DNA from 3 places in the Gudongella oleilytica genome. Region 1 is predicted to be linked to each of the others. Evidence: riboswitches for the same ligand, from Rfam matches in the RefSeq annotation. Region 1 holds a riboswitch; each other region holds the start of a gene.

Region 1 (4,616 bases):
GCATACCAATAATTAGAGGAGGTTGTGCAATGGGATTTATGGACAAACTTAAGGGTATCTTAGGGGATGCAAAGGAAAAAGGTGAGCAATTGGTCGACAAAGCTGAAGATCTTGCTGAAGTTGCTAAGGACAAGGCAGAGGAAGCTATCGACAAGGCTCAGGACAAATTTGAGGAAGTAAAGGATACTCTGGAAGACAAGATTGAAGACATCAAAGATGATGCAGAGGCAATGAAGGAAAAGGCAAAGGAAGAGATGGGAGAGCTTAAGGACAAGGTAGAGGCTAAGAAAGAAGAAGTAGAATCAAAGATTGAAGCAAAAGAGGAAGAGGCTGAGGAAAAAGCAGAAGAAATAAAAGAAGAGGCTTCTAAGGCAGTTGGAGAAGCAGAGGAAAAGATGAATGACATCATAGAATAACCAGGTATCCAGGCAGCCAGATAAATTGGCTGTCTTTTTATTGGACCAAATCCCTTGAATAGGCTAAAATATAGCTAAGATAACATGGGAGGAAGTAATATGACTGAGATCGGATCGAAATTTATTGAAGAAGTTATAGATTTGACACACGATGGGGATGGGGTAGTCAGAGCTGGAGACCTAACAGTTTTTGTTGCGGGCTGCCTGATTGGTGACAAGATAGAATTTGAAATAGTTGAAATCAAAAAAAACTACGGGATCGGAAGACTGCTATCTATACTTGAGCCTTCCTCTAAAAGAGTAAGCTACGCCTTTGATACTAAAAGCTTGGGTGGCGGAGCTCCTCTCATAGATTTGGACTATAAAGCTCAGCTTAATTGGAAATGGGAGAAGGTTAAAAAGGATTTTGAAAGAATTGCAGGTCTGAAATTGGAGATAAGGCCAATTATAGGGATGGGTTATCCTTTCAGGTACAGGAACCATACCCAGGTTCCAGTGGGTATTAATAATGGAGAGGTTGTAACCGGGTATTACAAAAAGGGCACAAATATTATAGTTCCCATGACAGAGGACTACCTCCAACCAGAGCTTGGAGACAGGATACTTTCAGTAGTAAGATCGTGGATGGGGGATCAATCATTAGAGCCGTATGACAGATTTTCAAAGACAGGAAAGATAAAGCATATTGGTATAAGGATCAACCAGAACAACGAAGCTATGGTAATAATTGTAACTACCTTTGATAAATTACCGGAACTCCACAGCCTTGTGCACAAGCTTATTACCGAAACACCAGGAGTAGTGAGTATCTATCAAAACATCAATCCCGACGATGGAGGGACAACCTATGGAAGACAGTACAGGCATCTGTTCGGTCAGGAAAAGCTTATAGACTATATAGGTGATCTTAGATTTGAAATATCCCCAAACTCATTTTTTCAGGTAAACACCAGCCAAGTGAGTATACTTTATGATACCGCAATCAAATTTCTGGAACCCGGCAGTTTGGACACAATATGTGATATATATAGCGGTATAGGAACAATTTCACTTTATGCTGCAAGGTTTGCGAGAAAAGTTTACGGAATAGAAAGCATACGAGCAGCGGTTGAAAATGCAAAGAACAATGCAAAGATAAATGGTATCCAAAATACTGAATTCATAGCTGACAGGGCAGAACTTGCCTTTCCGGATTTATTAAGAGCAGGAGATGCGATAAATAAGGTGATACTGGATCCCCCAAGAAAGGGCTGCGATAAAAAGGTTATCGATGCTCTGCTGTTGCATAAGCCTGAGACAATAGTATATGTTTCATGCAATCCATCTACTCTTGCAAGAGATACTAAGCTTCTTATAGATGGCGGGTATGAGGTAAAGGCAGTTCAACCAGTCGACATGTTTCCACATTCCGCACACGTTGAGTGCATAGTTCTGATAAAACGTGCCGAAAGCCGCGTGAAATAAGGCTTTGCGAGGATTTAGATGAGCGGTCTTTGAAAGGAAAATAGGATGATAAAACGCATGGTTTTATTTAGCCAAAATGTAATATGAAGGCAACTTCTCAAAGATTAAATGATTGAAAAAGTGGCGTGTCGACAAGAAATATAGAGAAAAACAAATAAACCCGTTGAAAAAGAAAAAAAAAATAGTATAATATTACCATATAACTATGTTGCGGTTACAACAACATAGTTTACATAGACATTACAATGGCAAACTTGCCGAAAGGCAGGGACGCAAAGCCAAGGGCCTAAGGAACAAGATAATTCTATGGCAGCCGGTTGCATGAAAGTCTCTATGCGATTAGTGCACGGGGGCTTTTTGTGTATGAAGATGGCTTGGTTAGAAACTAAAGTGAAAGTTTGTACTCGGACGGTGGCAAATAAGGCATTGACAGTGGATTTGGCGGAGCATAAGACCCAAAGGAGGGACTCGTTTAAAATGAAAAAGACTGAATGCATAAAAGATAGAACACATGTTCCCAACGGGGGGGGGTAATACCTGTATTTATATCCAAAATATGGAGATATGCTGTTTTATTTGCATTGACAAGCATTAATTATGAAGCTAATCAAGGTCTGTTTTCATTAGCTGGAAAAATATGTAATGTTCAGCTGTGTAAAATAGGCCTTTTGATTTTTGCTTAAATAAATTAAAAAAGTCTGCTGGTCGAAATGAGTACACAGAAAAACTAAAAAACATAGAGAGGGGGAAAAGAAATGGCGGAGAAACAATATGTTGTTTTTGTACTGGGCAGCGAATACTATGGCCTTGACATTTTAAGCATCCAGGAAATTACAAGATATGAAGCGCCTACAAGAATACCCAATATGTCTTCATACATGCAAGGCATAATAAATCTGCGGGGGAACATCATCCCTGTAATCGACCTCAGAAGAAAATTTAACCTGGGAAACAGTGAGGTTACAGGTGAAAGCAGGATTATTGTCCTAAATCTTTCTGAGCAAAAAGCCGGGCTTTTGGTTGATGCCGTATCCCAGGTAACAAAAATCGGTGATGACCAGATAGAACCGCCGCAAATGACAACTGTTGAACACAAATACATAGCCGGTTTAGCCAAAAAGGGAGAAGAAATCATTATCCTTTTGGAACCTGCCGCCATTCTGGCGGAAGAACAAGAAGTAAAGGCGGGGAAATTGCAGTCTGAAAACCAGGGCATGAAATTATCCGGCATAAACAACTTTTAAGCGGGGAGGGAGAAACAGTATGGAAGAAAATATTATGCGGGAAATTTTGCGCCAGGCGCCCTTTGGCTATGCTTACCACAAACTGGTTTTAAGCGCAGAAGGGATTCCGGAAGACTATATTTTTCTTGATGTCAACCCTGCTTTTGAAGAAATGACCGGGCTAAAAAAAGAAAAGATCTTGGGGGAAAAAGTGACGGAAGTCATACCTGGCATCAAAGAAGATTCTTTTGACTGGATAAAATTTTACGGCCAAATCGCCTTAAATGGCGGAAGGGAAGAATTTACCCAATACTCCGGGCCGCTTGGGAGATGGTACAAAGTAACCGCTTTTTCCTGGGAGCAAGGTTATTTTGCAACCTATATTCAAGAAATCACCGCAGAAATGGAAAAGATAAAAATCCTGGAAAAACAGCAGAAAACCATTGGCGAACTCACCCTGGAAATGGAAAAAGTTTTTAACGGAACCCATGATGCGATCTTTCTCATCAAGGCCGAAAACGGAGAATTCAGGTACCTGCGCAATAACTCTGCTCATCAGGAATTGACCGGCATTTCTCTGGACATACTCAGAGACAAAACGCCGGTTGAACTTTTAGGCGCGGAATTAGGAAAAGTCATTGAAGCCAACTACCGGAAATGTCTGGAAAGCGGGGAGACAATAACTTATGAGGAAACCCTGAATCTTCCAGCAGGAGAAAGAGTTTGGCTCACCAGTCTTACGCCGGTTATCGAAAAGGATAGAGTCAAATACATTGTCGGCTCCAGCAAGGACATAACGTTACAGAAGAAAGCAGAAAAGGAAAGAGAAGAGTTGTTACATCGCCTGCAGGCCATGTTCAACGGACATACCGCCGTCATGCTTCTGAACGAGCCAATATCCGGCAGAATCGTTGACGCCAACCCCGCCGCTTGCACATTTTACGGTTATACCAGGGAAGAACTCTTAAACATGCACATTCAGGACATCAATATGCTGCCCAAAGAGGAAGTTGCAAAACGGCGGCTCATGGCCTTACAAAAAAAGCAGAGGCATTTTGTTTTCCCTCATCGGTTGAAGAACGGGGAAGTAAGGATGATTGATGTTTATTCCTGCCCTATAACATATAACGAGGAAAATTTACTTTTTTCCATCATTTTCGATGTCACTGACAGAGAAAAGTACAAAAAAGAACTATACATAGAAAAAGAACTATTTAGAACTACCCTCCTTTCCATTGGTGACGGAGTGGTTACTACTGACCTGGCAGGTAATATAACGGTCATGAATCAGGTTGCCCAAGAAATAACGGGCTATAGTGAAGAGGAAGTCAAAGGCCGTCCCTTTGCCCAGGTTTTCCGGCTGATCAGCGAAGAAACAGGGAAAAAAGCTGAAGATCCCGTGGAAAAAGTCCTGCAAACCGGGAAAATCGTTGGGCTAGCCAACCACACCGCTTTAATCACCAAAGACGGCCGGCGGGTACCAATCGCCGACAGCGCTGCTCCCATCAAAGAC
Region 2 (4,616 bases), 540 kb from region 1:
GTACTATCAGAGTACCATTAACCAAATTCCCTTCAGGAAGAAGAGTATGGCTGTGACCATCAACTATAAGGTCTATGCCCTCAACTTCGTTGGCAAGCTTTACTGATGTATTAACAGAGGAAGCATCGTCTCCAAGGTGGACTAGCGCTATAATGATATCAGCTTTATCCTCAAGTTCATCCACCATTTCCTTCCCGGTTTCAACAACATCCAGGAATTCTATTCCTTCTGTATTTTTAGGGTTTGACTTGTATTTGGTTTCATCGGTCCCTAATCCAAAAATACCAACCTTTAATCCATTGTCCATTGTATAGATCACGTAAGGATCAAAATCTGAATCCCCACTATCCTCATGGACTATATTTGCGCCAAGAATTGGAAATTCTGCCATTCCCTTAAGTTTCATCAATTGCTCGTAACCATAATTGAAATCATGGTTACCTGGAGTCATTGCATCAAAGCCCATTGCGTTCATGATCTCCACCATCTGCTCACCACTTGTCAGATTGACGATTGTAGTACCATGAAGTGCATCTCCTGCATTTAGAAACAGAAGATTTGGATCCTCTTCCTTAAGAAGATCTACCTTGGTCTTTAGCTTAGCAAAGCCAAGCTCCTTGCTGCCAGCATTTTCCTCTACTCTGCCATGAACGTCATTCACATGAACTATCGTAAGGGTCTGCACCTCCTCTGCAAATGCAAACTGATCAGGAATCAGCACAAGTCCTAACAATAACACAAATGACAATGCAAAGCTTATTACTCTTTTGTTTCGTAACATTAGCTCTCCTCCTTTTTTTGATCATTATTTCTAACACTCTTTGTATACCCTAATAAAGAGCAATTACCATACAAATAATTGAAATATGTCATTTTTGATAAGCTGTTTAACCATTTATTACTGTGGTATAAATAAGGAACAAGGGACACATAAAGGGCGAACCAAGCGAAAGCCTGGGGCGCAAAGCCAGAATCTAAAGCCTTAAGGCAATGATCGTGCGGCTGCTGTGTTTATTACATAGCAGCCTTACGCCTGTTTAAATATAATTGTACTATCTAACAAAACTTAATAAAACAAGGCAATATAAGAGTGAGGCGTGCTTTTTCTTTGTTACGCCTTCAAGCTGCTATGTATGATAGCAGCTTTTTGTATTTAAGGGGTTGGTGTATATGAATGTGTACTGTTTATGATTTGCAAAACTAAAAAATGAAAATGAAAGGAGAGAAAGTCATGAAACTAGGCATAAGAAAATTTCTGACCATCCTTGTAGCTTTATCAATGATATTAAGCATGCATGTATCTTTAGCTGCAGCAGGTGGCGGTAATCTTGAGCTTGGAGACCCTTATGAGTTCCTTGTTAAGTTTGAATGGAAAGGAAACGACTGGGAAGCAGAGGGAAACTCCAACGGTGTAACTGTAACGGGTAGTGCAATCAGCGTAAGCTTTAAAAGTGAAACACCCATATATGCAGTTGTAATTAAAGGGGCTACCGACAATGACACCGTATATTTTAATGGTGTTTACAGGGGAGAATTAGATAATTTAGGTTTAAGTAATCCTGGTGGAAACCCTGATATTTCCAATATATCCTTTTACACTATGACGGATGAGGAGCCTTGGGAAGGCACTATTAAGATAATAAAATCATTTGAAGAAGGTGATGATCATCCACTTTATGGGGTCTCGTTTACATTAAGTGATGGCCAAGGTTTCTTAGTTGATGAATCAACAAACAGCGACGGTGAAGCTGTATTCGAGAAGGTACCTGCTGGGACCTATACTTTAACAGAAAATGTTCCTCAAGGTTATACCAGCAGCCTTGGTAATGGTATTACAATCGAGCTTCCAGATGCTGCTGATAACCAAAATTATTTAGAAATTAGCGTTAAAAATTCCTTAATTGATGATGAGGAGGAGGAATTTGGAAGTTTGAAGGTCCACAAAGGGATCATGAGAATTAGCGGCAGCGTTGATGCAAATCTTGGCGATGGAGAGTTTAAAGTCAGACTGACAAGCCCACAGGGCGAAGACAGTGAAGTTAGAGAGCTTACAATTAAAAACCCTGCTGATCATGTAGTGTTTGAGGACTTGCCATTTGGAATCTATACTTTGGAGGAAATTGATGCATACCATCCTGAACTTGAGTTCAGCGACTACTATTTTGCGAATTCAGGAAATCAGAATCATGATGTGATAAGCAATGAGGTGACAATAGACAGCGAGAATGAAATCGAAATCTGGCTTATCAATAAGGTTGGAGATCCCTGGGAAGGAAATATCCGAGTAATCAAATCAATCCCAGGGGTACAGGCACCTAATGAATTGCTTGAAGGCTTCGAGTTCACACTTTCAGGACCTAACGATTATGAAGAGACTGCATCAACTGATGAATATGGCGAAGCAGAATTTACAGGACTTGCAGAAGGAGAATACCTCCTGGAGGAAGATGACTACGTGGGTTACACTTCAAGTATACCTGATGGTTTTACTATAGATCTTCCTTATGATGCAGATGAAGAAAATGATAACTATGCTATAGTTAGAGTTACTAATACACCAATACCTGATGATTGGAAAGGTGTAATAAGAGTCGAGAAAAGTATAACTGGTGAGGATGATCCTGATCTTTCGGGTATTGAATTCACATTATCAGCTGAGGGTATGCAAGACTTAACCCAATCAACCAACTCTTCAGGTATCGTCGAATTCATAAACCTACCTGAAGGGATATATACCCTTACAGAAGATGTTCCTGAAGGCTATAGATCATCTCTGCCTAGTGAAGGTCTTGAGATAGAACTCCCTGAGGAAGCAAATGAAAATGACATAGTTACCGTTCAGGTAACGAACAGATTAATTCCAGATGCTGAGCTTGGGGAAATTGAAGTTGCTAAGATCGTACAAAACAGGTTAGGTAGTACAATGACCAGCGACAATACAAGATTCTACTTCGAACTTCAAATGCTTGGAGAAGGCTGGATAACAATAGATTCTGGATCGATCCTGGGCAATGGCACTCTTGTATTTAATAATCTTGAGGATGGAGAATACAGAGTCAGAGAGGTAAATATTGACGATGATTTCAATTTGATCTCTCCAAATAACATTTTGGTCGAGATTGAAGATGGTTCCTCTGAGGAAGTTGAATTTGTGAACAGAGAGAGACCACTCCCACCGGATGATGATGACGATGACGAGGAAGAAGAGGATGAACCGGAGGATGAACCGGAGAATGAACCGGAGGTTCTTGAAATAACAGTAGTAGAACCCATTCCTGAAGCAACTCCTACTCCTGAGCCTGAGCCAGTTATAGAGGTTGTTGAAGAAGTAATACCATTAGCAACACTTCCTAAGACCGGCACATTTGATTCTTCTACACTTGGCGGAATAGGTGCAGCACTTCTTGGGCTTGGATTGTTGCTTAAGAAAAAAGAAGATTAGCGATTTAATAAAGTAATTATGGAGAGACTGCTTCTGCGGTCTCTCCATTTTTATAGAATTTGATGTTTCAAGAATTATAACTTTACACAACCAATAATATGGTATAATTATCTGGTAAATAGTAAGATTGGAGGTATGGAGTTGGGCAAGAAAAATAAATCATCTTCCTCAAAAAAGTTAAAATATGACTTGGCTTTGGTAGTGCCCTTAATCCTTGTAATCTCGATAGTTCCATTGATAGTCTACCTGAAGATAGTTCCTGTGGACGATGTGATGTTGTTGTTCACCAATGGAAAAGAGAATTTTGACTTTTTCTCTTATTTTAAAATGCAGTGGCTGCTCATAATAACCCTTTTAGGATCAATTTATTACGCAGTCCGAGCATTTTTAAGCGAAAACGTACTTATCAGAAAAACTAAAAGCTATTATTTAATGGCAGCATATCTTGTATTTGCATTGCTATCAACCCTTTTTGCAGAGTATAAGAGTGTTGCTCTCACAGGCTTTGTTGATCGCTATGAAGGCTTATTTGTTTTGGCTGCTTATATTGCCTTGACATTTCTGGCATTTAACACTATCGACAACGAAAGACAGCTAAAATCAATACTGGTTGCGCTAGGAATTTCATCAATTCTAATGACAATACTTGGACTCACCCAGTTTATGGATAAGGACTTCTTTATGACAGACTTTGGAAAAAGGCTGATACTCCCAGGAAGGTACGAACATATCGCCGATGAACTTAATTTTACATTTGCAGGCTCAAGGACCGTTTATGGTACACTGTACAACATAAACTATGTAGGGGTTTACATGAGTCTGGTGTTTGCTGTAAATAGCACACTTGCTATTCTACTAAAGTCTGATAAGTACAAGCTATTCTTCATATTAACAAGCTTAGCTTCATTCCTTATGCTTCTTGGATCAAGATCAAGAGCAGGGATGTTCAGTATTGCAGTTTATGCACTGTTAGCTCTTATATTTTTCAGGACTCAGATACGTACGCGATGGAAGTCATTCTTGGGAATAATTGTTGCATTAGCATTAGTATTCTTCGGTGTGAATACAGCCAGGGACGGGTACTACACGAATATCTTGAAGGCCGGCTTGAACTCTCTAACAACAGTACATGAGGCTGATTTCAAGGATATAGTATTGGAAGATAATACTGCAA
Region 3 (4,616 bases), 570 kb from region 1:
TTGGGAGAATACCTATGAGGTCTGGCTTGTACCGGTAAGAAGCTTCTACAAACGCCTATACATCAAAACAATCGAAAACATCATCTCCTTATACTCTGAGAAGGATGACAACGAAACAATTGTAAGCCTTTGCGAGGAAGCCATAGCTAAGGAGCCATATGAGGAAAAGCTTCACATATTTATGATAGAGAGCCTTCTCAAGCTTGGGAAAATAAAGAACGCCTTAAACCATTTTGACTTCATGCAGGTAGCCTTCGAGAAGGATATGGGTATAACCTCAACATCAGCAATGAGAGAGATCCACAGAAGGATCCAGAACTATTCCACCGAGAAATCTGAGCTGGATATCAAGGAACTGGACAAAAAGCTTGATGAAAAACAAAAGAATGGGCCTCTGTTATGCGATGCCGAATACTTTAGATTCCTGTACAACAGCCATAAAAGACTTAGAAAAGAAAATGACCAACAGGACTATATTACACTTCTAACACTAAGAACAACAAATGATCCAAGCCAAGATAGTGAGATATACTCAACCTGGAATAAGCTAATGACCTTTGTACTGGATACCACTTTACGAAAGGGAGACATCTACACATTCTGGAACGACACCCAAGTCCTAATAATGCTTCCGGATGTCAAGGAAGGAGCTATCCAGGTAATAGAAAAGCGAGTAAAGAAAAAGTACGATGAGCTTGATAAGAATGATTTTAGGGTAACCATAAAATCAAAGCCGATAGAAAAAAATACAAATCTCAACTTCAAATAGACAAAACCCTACAAACGGGAGCCAAAAGGCTCTCTTTTTTTGTGTTTTTTGAAAATAAAACTAAAATAAAACAGGTCTAAAACAGCCATAAAATCTAAATAGAGTATATTTAGTACAAGAAAACAAATAAGCAATAATAATATAACGTAATAATATGAAAACTCAACCCAGGGAGGGAAAATCATGAAAAAGATCCAAATAACAATATTAACGGCATTAGTAGTAATAGCAATGGTTTTGAACTATCAGATAAGCTTTGCTGCACAAGATGAAGAAAAAACAAATAGTCCAAAATCGAGCCATATAACTGAAGAGGAACAAGATAAAAATGGCCATGATCCAATATATGAAGGTAATGAAACTATAGAAGTAAAATTTGACGACTACGATACAGAGAGCAAGGTCAGAGTGACTAAGCCCGGATCAGATAAGAGCAAAGAGTATGAGCACGAAGCAGGAAGCGTGGTTATAAACCTAAGTGAAATTCTAAATGAATTTGATGGCGATGAGTCAGGTAACAAGGGTGGGGTATTCAAGGTAGAGATAACAGATTCAAATGGAAAGACAAAAACTAAGAATATCAAGATAAAGGATCAGAGCCCAACCGAAGAGACGGAAGTCCCATCAGATGAAGAACAAGAGAGTGAAGAAGACACAGATGCCAATAAACCAGAAGACAACACTAACCCACCATCACAAGGTGGAACAAGCAGTGAAAACGAAGGAGAAAGTAAGGAAGAGAATGAGATAGAAGAACAAGAAGAACAACAAGAAGAACAACAAGAAGAACAACAAGAAGAACAACAAGAAGAACAACAAGAAGAACAACAAGAAGAACAACAAGAAGAACAACAAGAAGAACAACAAGATGAAGGCAGCCTTACTGATAATGAACAAGGATCTGAAGAAATAGATTCAGAAGATGAAGCTGAGGAAGTTTTATCAGAAAATGATAAGACTAACAAAGATCTAGAAGAACAAAACAAGGAAATCAAATCAGTTGACTCTTCAGAAGTAGTAATTCTAGATTCAGAAGAAGTATTACCACAAGCAATACCTGTAGTTGTAATCGAAGAAACCCAATCAGTACCTGCATCAGCACCAACTGTACAGTCTACACTTCCAAAGACAGGAGCCGTAAGTACAACAGCTATATCAGGAATTGGAGCAGCAATGCTGTTGTTGGGATTTGCAATATCAAAGAAGGATAAATAGTATAAATCAGGAGAGACTCAAATCTCTCCTTTTATATAACACTATAGCGTGTCAATCAATAAAACTGAAATAAAATTGCAATAAACGCAATGTAAAACTCTGGAGTGGTATATTCAAATAAAGAAACATTTAACCTGGACAAGGGGGGATAACAATGGAATACCCTTCAAAATATGACTTCTTTATCAGATTCAAGGCTTTGTTCAACGAAAAAGGCCGATTTATCGACTACATTCTGATAGAAGTCAGCGATAATTTTTCAAAGGCTACAAAGATCACTTCGGATTTCATCCTGGGGATGAAGCTGGCAGACATGGCAATCGATATCGACAGTCCTGTACTTGGACTTAAGGAATTTCATTATCACATGCTGCCAAACACCAGGAGAAAATTCGAGCACTTCGTACAGAAGGACAACAGGTGGTACTTGGTAAATCTTTATAGTGATGAAAGGGATTATCTTATGATGATCTATACCGACATCACGAAAGTAAAAGAGGAGGCTGGGAGAAGATATCTTGCAGAAGCATCTGATGAAGAACTTTTTGGAAGACAGCGCAGACTTGGGTAGGCAGAAGGAGACAGAAAGGATACGATGAAATGCATCTTGTACCTGGGCACTTGAGATGCATCGAGTAACTAGTGCAACCGACTTTCTTTAGGAAGTTATCTAAAGAGAGGAGAGAGATTATGAAAAAAGGATTTAGAAGATTACTGACGTTCTTATTAGTATTTTCAATGATTGCAGGGATGGGGGTTAGTATAGCAGTTACAAATTATCAGTCAGCTAAAGATATAACGATAACTGGAAATTCAACTAACAACCACACAAGTGCAGTTTATGCCTGGCTCGATTCATCTGGAAATATGTATGTTGCTGTTCAGTCAACACATATGATGTCTAGTACGATGATATTAGGCGGGAGTATTTCATCCTCAAATAGTGTAGAACAAGCCGAAGGAGAGTACTTGAGCTTAAATGGGACTAATGTGGCGCCTAACACAGAAGTTAGTGGTAATGTTAATAATGCTAGATGGACTATTTATAAGTTCAATAAATCAATTTTGGAAAGTGGGACTAAATCAATTTTTGTAGAGGGTATTGGAGGTGGACATGATCTTAAAGGGCAGTCGATTCTTGTGCCTGGGCCTTGGACAGTAACCTTCATTGACTGGGATGGAACGGAACTTAAGGAACAAAAGGTAGCAGATGGAGGGGATGCAACACCACCAGCTGATCCAGAAAGAGAAGGGTATACTTTTGATAAATGGGTAGGTAACTATACAAATGTAACAAAAGATGAGATAGTTCAGGCAACCTATACAAAAGATACAGTATACTGGACAGTAACCTTCATTGACTGGGATGGAACAGAACTTAAGGAACAAAAGGTAGCAGATGGAGGGGATGCAACACCACCAGCTGATCCAGAAAGAGAAGGGTATACTTTTGATAAATGGGTAGGTAACTATACAAATGTAACAAAAGATGAGATAGTTCAGGCAACCTATACAAAAGATACAGTATACTGGACAGTAACCTTCATTGACTGGGATGGAACAGAACTTAAGGAACAAAAGGTAGCAGATGGAGGGGATGCAACACCACCAGCTGATCCAGAAAGAGAAGGGTATACTTTTGATAAATGGGTAGGTAACTATACAAATGTAACAAAAGATGAGATAGTTCAGGCAACCTATACAAAAGATACAGTATACTGGACAGTAACCTTCATTGACTGGGATGGAACAGAACTTAAGGAACAAAAGGTAGCAGATGGAGGGGATGCAACACCACCAGCTGATCCAGAAAGAGAAGGGTATACTTTTGATAAATGGGTAGGTAACTATACAAATGTAACAAAAGATGAGATAGTTCAGGCAACCTATACAAAAGATACAGTATACTGGACAGTAACCTTCATTGACTGGGATGGAACAGAACTTAAGGAACAAAAGGTAGCAGATGGAGGGGATGCAACACCACCAGCTGATCCAGAAAGAGAAGGGTATACTTTTGATAAATGGGTAGGTAACTATACAAATGTAACAAAAGATGAGATAGTTCAGGCAACCTATACAAAAGATACAGTATACTGGACAGTAACCTTCATTGACTGGGATGGAACAGAACTTAAGGAACAAAAGGTAGCAGATGGAGGGGATGCAACACCACCAGCTGATCCAGAAAGAGAAGGGTATACTTTTGATAAATGGGTAGGTAACTATACAAATGTAACAAAAGATGAGATAGTTCAGGCAACCTATACAAAAGATACAGTATACTGGACAGTAACCTTCATTGACTGGGATGGAACAGAACTTAAGGAACAAAAGGTAGCAGATGGAGGGGATGCAACACCACCAGCTGATCCAGAAAGAGAAGGGTATACTTTTGATAAATGGGTAGGTAACTATACAAATGTAACAAAAGATGAGATAGTTCAGGCAACCTATACAAAAGATACAGTATACTGGACAGTAACCTTCATTGGCTGGGATGGAACAGAACTTAAGGAACAAAAGGTAGCAGATGGAGGGGATGCAACACCACCAGCTGATCCAGAAAGAGAAGGGTATACTTTTGATAAATGGGTAGGTAACTATACAAATGTAACAAAAGATGAGATAG

Evidence for each region. A riboswitch is a leader RNA that binds a small molecule or an ion and turns the genes downstream of it on or off. The one in region 1 is predicted to bind cyclic di-GMP.
Region 2: another riboswitch for cyclic di-GMP. It lies ahead of EC328_RS01690 (MSCRAMM family protein); the one in region 1 lies ahead of EC328_RS04100 (chemotaxis protein CheW).
Region 3: another riboswitch for cyclic di-GMP. It lies ahead of EC328_RS01595 (InlB B-repeat-containing protein); the one in region 1 lies ahead of EC328_RS04100 (chemotaxis protein CheW).

Annotation. Positions count from the first base shown of each region.
Region 1 is NZ_CP035130.1:898,239-902,854, forward strand. It holds gene EC328_RS04090 (YtxH domain-containing protein) at 30-416, shown strand; gene rlmD (23S rRNA (uracil(1939)-C(5))-methyltransferase RlmD) at 516-1,880, shown strand; cyclic di-GMP riboswitch class I at 2,118-2,205, shown strand; gene EC328_RS04100 (chemotaxis protein CheW) at 2,636-3,124, shown strand; gene EC328_RS04105 (PAS domain S-box protein) at 3,144-4,616, shown strand, end outside.
Region 2 is NZ_CP035130.1:362,295-366,910, reverse strand. It holds gene EC328_RS01695 (5'-nucleotidase C-terminal domain-containing protein) at 1-781, opposite strand, end outside; cyclic di-GMP riboswitch class I at 927-1,010, shown strand; gene EC328_RS01690 (MSCRAMM family protein) at 1,232-3,442, shown strand; gene EC328_RS01685 (O-antigen ligase family protein) at 3,584-4,616, shown strand, end outside.
Region 3 is NZ_CP035130.1:330,074-334,689, forward strand. It holds gene EC328_RS01580 (BTAD domain-containing putative transcriptional regulator) at 1-769, shown strand, start outside; gene EC328_RS01585 (LPXTG cell wall anchor domain-containing protein) at 953-1,984, shown strand; gene EC328_RS01590 (hypothetical protein) at 2,139-2,555, shown strand; cyclic di-GMP riboswitch class II at 2,564-2,646, shown strand; gene EC328_RS01595 (InlB B-repeat-containing protein) at 2,675-4,616, shown strand, end outside.